Regions from separate parts of the Anoxybacillus sp. ST4 genome, predicted to be linked through region 2. Evidence: riboswitches for the same ligand, from Rfam matches in the RefSeq annotation. Region 2 holds a riboswitch; each other region holds the start of a gene.
What was found. A riboswitch is a leader RNA that binds a small molecule or an ion and turns the genes downstream of it on or off. The one in region 2 is predicted to bind cobalamin.

Region 1 (2,204 bases), on a different contig from region 2:
AGTGCTTGTTACGAATCCGCCTGCCGACCGCTTTTTGCAAGCTTGGTATTATGAACAAGGGAATCGTGAAGACTTGCTGCCGCTTCCTCCCCAAGTGAATGAACTGTTTACAAAGGCCATCATGGAGGAGAAAGAACAAGCAGCAGAAATTGCTTTACAAGGTCGCAATTGGGTCATTGTTATGACGCCGTTGTACAATGGCAAAGTGATTCGCGGGGCGGTTGCAGTGCTTCGAGATATGACAGAAGAACGCCGGCTCGATAAGTTGCGCAAAGATTTTATCGCCAACGTCTCGCATGAGTTGCGAACGCCAATCGCCATGTTGCAAGGGTATAGTGAAGCCATTGTCGACGACATCGCGGCGACAGATGAAGAAAAGAAAGAATTGGCAAAAGTCATTTATGATGAATCGTTGCGCATGGGTCGCCTCGTTAACGACTTGCTTGATTTAGCGCGTATGGAAGCAGGACATTTAACGCTTCATAAAGAGCGCGTGCCGCTTCGTTCATACACCGAGCGCATCATTCATAAGTTTCAAGCGTTAGCGAAAGAAAAAGGAGTTCGCTTGCTCGTGGACATAAATGAAGAATTTGTCGTGTTGCTTGACCCTGACCGTATCGAACAAGTGCTGACGAATTTAATTGATAATGCTCTTCGTCACACAGATGACGGTGGGGAAGTTCGTGTCATAGTCGATGGGGACGAAGAGGCGGTGCGCATTTCTGTTCGAGACTCAGGCTCTGGCATTGCTGAAGAAGATTTGCCGTTCGTGTTTGAGCGCTTTTACAAAGCGGATAAAGCACGTACACGCGGTCGCTCTGGCACAGGATTAGGTCTTGCGATTGCGAAAAACATCGTTGAGGCGCATAAAGGAACGATCGCCGTTCATAGTAAGCTCGGCGAAGGAACGATGTTTACATTTACACTTCCATTGAAATAGAAAATTTTTGTTGTCATAAGCGATGTTTTCGGCTATGATAGAAACGTAAAAATTGTTCGACAATTGTATACGTTCGTTGCAAAAAGGTGTCGAATGGGAAACCTAGTAGACTTAATAGGGAATCTGGTGCAAGTCCAGAACTGTCCCCGCAACTGTAAATGCTGACGAAATGAAGGACGCCACTGTACAATTCGTATGGGAAGGCTTCAAAGTAGGATGACGCATAAGTCAGTAGACCTGCCTTTTTGCATCGTCATTCGCGTCTTCGGGGAGTGAGACGTCGAAACGACAAAGGTGACGGTTGTCTTTTGTTGTTTCCAGCTCATTCCATTCGGGGTGAGCTTTTTATTTTTATATACATAAAGAGGGGGAAAAACGATGAAAAAGTGGAAACAGTATGTATGGCTTTTGGTGCTCGTGCTGACGCTCGGATTAGCGGCGTGCGCGAATAACGCAGAGCCGGCAAAAGAGACAAAGCAAGAGGAGAAAGTAGCGGAGGTCGCATTTCCTGTCACAGTAAAAGATGCGTTTGGTGACGTGACGATTGAAAAGGAGCCAGCGAAGATCGTTTCGCTTATCCCGAGCAATACAGAAATTGCGTATGCGTTAGGACTTGGTGACAAAATCGTTGGTGTAAGCGATTTTGATAACTATCCGGAAGATGTGAAAAATAAAGAAAAAATCGGCGACATGGAGTTTAATGTTGAAAAAATTATCGCACTTCAGCCGGACGTTGTGCTTGCACACGCGTCAAGTGCACATAACTCTGAAGAAGGATTAAAACAATTGAAAGATGCGGGCATTACAGTCATTGTTGTGCCAAATGCTACATCGTTGAATGACGTGTATGCTTCCATTGAACTAATCGGTAAAGCGACAGGGAAAACGAAAGAAGCATCGGACGTTGTGAAACAAATGAAGCAAAAAATCGATGCCATTGCTGAAAAAGCAAAAGAGGTGAAAGAAGAAGCAACCGTTTGGATCGAAGTCTCGCCTGCACCAGAAATTTATACAGCTGGAAAAGGAACATTTATGGATGAAATGTTAGCGATCATTCATGCGAAAAATGCGGCAGGTGATCAAGAAGGATGGCCGATGTTTACAGAAGAAGATGCAGTGGCGTTAAACCCGGATGTCATTATTACGACGTACGGTTATTACACGCCGAACGCAGTTGAGCAAGTGCTCGCTCGCCCAGCATGGAAAGACGTCCCTGCCATTAAAAATAAACGCGTATATGACGTCAATTCGGATTTAGTTTCTC
Region 2 (2,204 bases):
TTGCGATTACGAGTACACTTTTTCTTTCTTCCCTTTTGCTTGCGGATTACTCAAACGAAGCTAACGAAGCAGAAGCATATGCAATTTATCGGCGAGATGCACTGATTATCGGACCGTTTGCCCTTCTTTCTTCGCTGTTCATTATGGTCACGATGCGACATGAAGCACGTTGGTTATACGACGGAATGATAACGCATTGGCCGTGGCTTGCCGCTTCCGTCGTTCTATTTCTCCTAGCTGGTGCAGCGCTTTTTCTTCCTTCACGGAAGCAGAAAACGGTGCGCGGAATGCCGCGTCTTGCGGTTGTAGCAATTGTATTACAATATTTTTGTGCAAGTTACGCGTACGGGAAAGCCCACTTACCGTATATGATTTATCCAGATGTGACGATCGAATCGGGATTTACGCATCCCAATACGTTTCGCGCCCTTTTCATCACATATATCGTCGGCTTTGCAATTTTATTTCCAGGTTTCATTTATTTTTGGCGTCTGTTTATGAAAGATCGTCGTTATTTAGCAAATGATGAAAAATAATGATTGCAAATGTTGAGATTTTTCGCTATAGTTTTAAACGTAAACGTTTTTCATACAACATATTGTGATATATAAACAATATAATAACTATATATTGTAACCAACAAGCAAAGGTGTCCGAACGGACTTAATAGGGAATCTGGTGCGAATCCAGAACTGTCCCCGCAACTGTGTGCGCAGACGAAATGGAAACAACACCACTGTATATGTCAGCTTTTGTGGCGCATATATGGGAAGGAATCCAAAGTAGGATGAAGCGCGAGTCAGGAGACCTGCCTTGCTTGTATCGTTTCATATTCTTCGGGGATTGAGAAGATGAAACGATGGTGAAAGCGTGCCTTTTTCCATCGTTTCATCCGCTCAACAAAAGCGGATGTTTTTTATTTTATAAGGGGAAGGGATTTTACATGATGCACATAAAAGAACGAACTGAAGTAAATGAAGAAACGATTCGCACACTATTGTCTCATATTTTCAAAGACTTTCCACACTTATCGAGTGAGCGGTACATCGAGCGTACCGTGCGTGCACTTGCGCACACACGAAAATACGACGACATGATGAACAAACTCATTTTAAATGCACTTGATGAAATCACCGTCGAACAACCAGATTGGACATTTGTAGCGGCTCGCCTCTATTTACAACAACTATACGATGAAGCAGCTACAAACCGCGGCTACAATGCATCCGAAACATACCGCTACTTTTATGAATTGCAAACAACGCTCTGCGATTTTGGCATTTACGATTCATTTTTACTTGAACAATATACGAAAGAGGAGTTACAAGAAGCGAGCGCATGGATCGATCCGAAAAAAGATGAACGATTTACATATATCGGCTTAAAAACATTAGTTGATCGTTATTTAGCAAAAGGCTACAATGGTGAGATTTACGAATTGCCACAAGAGCGCTTTTTAACGATTGCACTAACACTCATGGCTAACGAAAAGAAAGAAAAGCGCATGGAACTTGTAAAAGAAGCGTATTGGGCATTATCTAATCAATATATGACAGTAGCGACACCAACGTATGCAAACGCAGGAAAGTCTTATGGACAGCTTTCAAGCTGCTTTATTGATACAGTCGATGACAGTCTTATTGGCATTTACGAATCGAATACAGACGTTGCACGCCTATCTAAAGGCGGCGGTGGAATTGGTGTGTATTTAGGGAAAATTCGTGCAAGAAATTCTGATATTAAAGGATTTAAAGGTGTATCATCTGGTGTCATTCCGTGGATGCGACAATTAAATAATACAGCGGTATCCGTAGACCAATTAGGAACACGTCAAGGTTCGATTGCCGTCTATTTAGACGTTTGGCATAAAGACATTTTCTCTTTTTTAGATGCGAAGCTGAACAATGGCGATGAGCGACAAAAATGCCATGACTTATTTTACGGTGTATGCATTCCTGATTTATTTATGGAGCAAGTCGAAAAACGTGGTGATTGGTATTTATTCGACCCGCATGAAGTGAAACAAGTGATGGGTTGGAAAGACAAAGACGGAAACCCATTAGGACTTGAAGATTTTTACGATGAACAACGTGGTTCAGGCTCATTCCGAGAAAAATACGAAGAATGTGTCAACCATCCTGACTTGAGTAAAGAGCGTGTACCTGCCATTGAAATTATGAAACGTATCATGAAATCACAATTAG
Region 3 (2,204 bases), on a different contig from region 2:
TTCATATGCTCTGTCAACATACGTATTTCATCTAATTTTTCATCCGCAAATGATAAAGTACTAGCAAGTTCTGTTGGTAACGTATGTTCATGTTTTGTTGTGACAGGGACATGTATTAAGCTGCAAGACGGTTGAATGATCAGTTGTTCAGAAACGCCTGCTAAATGATGAAGGAGCTTCGCTTTTTGCACAAGCGAACTTTTCCATACATTTCGGCCGTCGACAATACCAGCAACTAATATTTTATCTTTCGGAAATCCGTAAGTATTTATGTCTTCCATGTTTTCGCCATCATCATGAACAAAATCAAGCCCAATGCCTGCGACAGGCAAAGCAACAACTTCACGGTAATGAGATACGCTAGCAAAATACGTTTGTAAAATAATATTTATGTTCGGTATATCGCGGTGAAAAACGTTGTATACATGATGAAATGCGTTGATGATATCATCGTCTATATCTTGAACGAGAATCGGTTCATCCATTTGTACGAACGACACTCCAGCCTCACCTAGTTGTTTTAACAATTCCACATAAACAGGAACTAAGTGTGCAAGATGCTTTCGCCATTCGTTGCGATCGTATTGTTTCGAAAGTAAAAGAAATGTAATCGGTCCAAGTAACACAGGCTTTGCTTCAATATGGAACGTTTCTTTTATTAGTTTGTATTCTTTCAATAGCCGATTTTCCACCAATTTCGGCTTAGTTTGCCCGATTTCAGGAACGATGTAGTGATAATTTGTATTAAACCATTTCGTCATTTCAAGGGCATGTTGTCCGTTCGTGCCACGCGCCATCGCAAAGTATTGCTCTAGCGGATTAACTATTTGTTTGAATCGCTCTGGAATATATCCGAACATAAATGCTGTATCTAACACGTGATCGTATAAGGAAAAATCTCCGATCGGAATGAGATCAATTCCTTTCTCGACTTGTTTGCGAATCGAATCAAGTCGAATCGTTTCCATCGTTTTTGTGAACTGCTCTTCGTTCATTTGCCCATTCCAAAAAGATTCTAATGCTTTTTTCCATTCCCTCTTTTCTCCAATACGTGGATATCCTACATTCGAACTGTAGATTAACATATACAAGCACCTCCAGTTATTTTATCCCAATCAAGCAGAAAAACCCCCTTCCAAACAGAAGGAGGGCATAGCTAACTCGTATTGAGATACGTGAAGTGCCTCAACATCATATGTCCTCACTCCTCCCTATGACGCGTAGGTCGTAAGTGCATACAACAGGCAGGTCTCCTGACTTAGCTTCATCGCCGTTTATCTCCTTCCCATTTCGCGTGAAACAGTGGATGATGATAAACAGCTCTGCATCACAGTGGCGCGACCGTGTTGGATTTTCACCAAACTTCCCTTTTAAGATTCACAGCATGTGTGAACCACCTGTTGCGTGAACTTATTATTTTGTTGTATAAAATTCAGAATAAACGAACTTTTTGTTTTTTTCAACTGAAATATTTTCTCGTGTGGAGTTTTGAGAGATGTAACGCCGTAGGTAACTATTCAGCCTCCAACTAGAGAAAGTTAGAAAGATACGTTTAAAACTTTCTATTTCCTGTCTAAAGGTATCACTAATCGACAGGAGAGGTGAAGACGATGAAAGAAGAATAAATTCTAGCCGTGTATCATCAAGGACCTAAAGCTGTTGTGTAATTAGTCAAAACATTAATGAATCAAATCGAACAATTACAATAACGGGGGCGAGTAGTTGGACGCACGAAAAAAACAGTACTAACAGCTATTTGTCGCCTTCTTCCGATCCGTTTCGTCCTTCGAACCTCCTTGCGGAAGAAAACAGGCAAGCGCCCAGGTGGACAGATCGGACATCGGAGGTATATGCTCCAAAAGGTGGCTAACCCGCACCATATCGTTGTACACCGAGTAACCCAATGCCAAGGATGCGTGCGGGGCATCGCTAGAACAGGTGCCGGTCCATCAATGCCTTACCCGACAAGTATGGGACTTTCCAACTTTGCCGATGGAAGTCACCCAGCAAGAATGTGAAGTCAAGTTTTATCACCATTGTCATCGTCTTCACCAAGCGGAGTTTCCTGTCCGCGTCACGAACCCAGTACAATATGAACTAAGAGTCAAAGCACTGCTTGTTTATCTCACAAAATATCAATTGCTTCCTTATCACCAGACGGCAGAGCTCATTAAAGATGTTGTTAGTCATTGGATCAGCGAAGG
Region 4 (2,204 bases), on a different contig from region 2:
TCGTCCATATGGTGCAAGGAAAACGCGTCGATGGGGTCATTTTGCTGTATTCGCGCGCGAACGATAAAATTATGGCGTATTTACAAAAAGAAGACGTGCCGTTTGTCGTCATCGGTAAACCGCATAAAAAAGCGGAGCAAATTACGCACGTTGATAACGATAACGTTCGCGCCGCGCGCGAGGCGACGGAATATTTAATTGAGCTCGGTCATGAACGCATCGCTTTTGTCGGAGGAAATGTAAATCTCATCGTGACGATGGATCGTTTGCGCGGATATGAAAAAGCATTGAAATCGGCTAGTCTTTCGTATCGAAAAGATTACATCGTGCATGAAGAATTTTTAAAAGAAGGCGGCCAAGAGGCGATGAAAGGGTTGCTTTCATTGAAAGAACCGCCAACTGCGCTCGTTGTCGCCGACGATTTGATGGCGCTCGGTGTGTTAAATACGCTTGCGGAAATGGGGTTAAGCGTACCAGCCGATTTGTCGATCGTGAGCTTTAACAACGTGCTTTTATCAGAAATTTCCCGTCCGCCATTAACATCGGTAGACATTAACATTTTCCAGCTCGGCTTTGAAGCAGCAAGAAATTTAATTCAACAAATCGAAAACCCGAATGAGCCAATTAAACGCATCATTATTCCGCATACGCTCGTCAAACGGTTTTCGTGCGATTATTACAAAGCACCTTCTGAATAGGAAGGTGCTCTTTTTTTATAAACAGGCTAGGCGAGAAGAAAAAAATGGTGTATTATATTCTTAACATTTACGCTCTTTGAAAAATATATACGATGAGCAAGTACGGTGCATACGTCCGTATGCTTAAAAGGGAAGAACGGTGCAAAGCCGTCGCGGTACCCGCCACTGTGATGGGGAGTTTCGTTGCAATATGCCACTGATTTTTGGGAAGGCGCAACGAAATGATGAACCTAAGCCAGGAGACCTGCCTGCTTGCGATACGTCGGCTGCCTACGGGAATATAGGTGGACGTGCGGAGACGATGGAAAGCAACGGTTGTGAATACATGATAAGAAATCGCCATAAGAGATACAACGGTTGTGAATGCATGATTGTTTGAATATTTCGTTTTTTTCTGCACCTCTACCTAGAGGTGCTTTTTTATTTTGGAAAAAAGGGGCGACATATATGGCAACATGGAATTTACAAGGAACGACACATCACGTGCTTATTTGCAACGGAGGAAGCTGCATGAGAAAAGGAGGAGAAGAGGTGACGCAAGCGATTCGCGATGAAATTGATCGGTTGCAGTTACATGGGCGCGTTCATACGACGCGTACACGATGCAACGGTCGCTGCGAAGATGCATGTGTCGTCATCGTTTATCCAGAAGGTGTTTGGTATCGTACGATTGATGAACAAATAGGGAGGGACATTGTACGCAATCATGTACGTGACGGGAACATATTGCGCGATTACGTCACGTATACGTATGAACATACAGAATTTGTTATGCCCGAACATAGCGTTGCGACAAGGGGGAAAGAAAAATGAAGCGAAACGCATGGTGGATCGTTTGTACATGCTTGACTGTCTACGTTTTATTTGCGCTTTCACCTTCAGTATATGCGATGCACATTATGGAAGGATTTTTACCTTGGCATTGGGCGCTCGTTTGGTGGTTGTTATTTTTGCCATTTTTCTTCGTCGGTTTACGGACGATGACGCGCATCGTAAAACAACAGCCGGAAATGAAAATGTTGCTTGCGCTAGCGACCGCATTTACATTCGTTCTTTCCGCTTTAAAAATTCCATCTGTCACAGGAAGCAGCTCGCATCCGACAGGGACAGGCCTCGGTGCGCTGTTATTTGGGCCGTTCGTCATGACGGTCATCGGTACGGCTGTGTTAATGTTTCAAGCATTATTGCTTGCGCATGGTGGATTGACAACGCTCGGTGCAAATGCGTTTTCGATGGCGGTTATCGGTCCGTTTGTAGCGTACGTGTTGTTTGTTGCATGCCAAAAGCTTCGCATTTCGATGCGCCTTTCTGTTTTTGTGGCGGCGATGTTTGCCAATTTAGCTACGTATGTGATGACATCGATACAACTTGCGCTAGCATTTCCAGACGCAACAGGCGGGGTATGGGGGGCGTTCTTAAAGTTTGCTTCTATTTTTGCTGTCACTCAAATACCGCTTGCAATTACCGAAGGGCTTCTGACTGTTGTTGTGTGGAATTTTTTACATA

Region 1: it holds a riboswitch for cobalamin, as region 2 does, so the genes downstream of both, K1I44_RS00570 (ABC transporter substrate-binding protein) here and K1I44_RS02335 (ribonucleoside-diphosphate reductase subunit alpha) in region 2, are expected to answer to the same signal.
Region 3: it holds a riboswitch for cobalamin, as region 2 does, so the genes downstream of both, metE (5-methyltetrahydropteroyltriglutamate--homocysteine S-methyltransferase) here and K1I44_RS02335 (ribonucleoside-diphosphate reductase subunit alpha) in region 2, are expected to answer to the same signal.
Region 4: it holds a riboswitch for cobalamin, as region 2 does, so the genes downstream of both, K1I44_RS05910 ((2Fe-2S) ferredoxin domain-containing protein) here and K1I44_RS02335 (ribonucleoside-diphosphate reductase subunit alpha) in region 2, are expected to answer to the same signal.

The regions. Positions count from the first base shown of each region.
Region 1 covers NZ_JAHZOE010000001.1:96,277-98,480, reverse strand. Annotated here, with positions in the region: gene K1I44_RS00575 (ATP-binding protein) at 1-940, shown strand, start outside; cobalamin riboswitch at 1,008-1,199, shown strand; gene K1I44_RS00570 (ABC transporter substrate-binding protein) at 1,319-2,204, shown strand, end outside.
Region 2 covers NZ_JAHZOE010000002.1:26,676-28,879, reverse strand. Annotated here, with positions in the region: gene K1I44_RS02340 (cytochrome d ubiquinol oxidase subunit II) at 1-536, shown strand, start outside; cobalamin riboswitch at 631-829, shown strand; gene K1I44_RS02335 (ribonucleoside-diphosphate reductase subunit alpha) at 944-2,204, shown strand, end outside.
Region 3 covers NZ_JAHZOE010000034.1:9,064-11,267, reverse strand. Annotated here, with positions in the region: gene metE (5-methyltetrahydropteroyltriglutamate--homocysteine S-methyltransferase) at 1-1,085, opposite strand, end outside; cobalamin riboswitch at 1,227-1,416, opposite strand; gene K1I44_RS13645 (IS66 family transposase) at 1,993-2,204, shown strand, end outside.
Region 4 covers NZ_JAHZOE010000005.1:112,894-115,097, reverse strand. Annotated here, with positions in the region: gene K1I44_RS05915 (LacI family DNA-binding transcriptional regulator) at 1-698, shown strand, start outside; cobalamin riboswitch at 784-964, shown strand; gene K1I44_RS05910 ((2Fe-2S) ferredoxin domain-containing protein) at 1,146-1,511, shown strand; gene K1I44_RS05905 (energy-coupling factor ABC transporter permease) at 1,508-2,204, shown strand, end outside.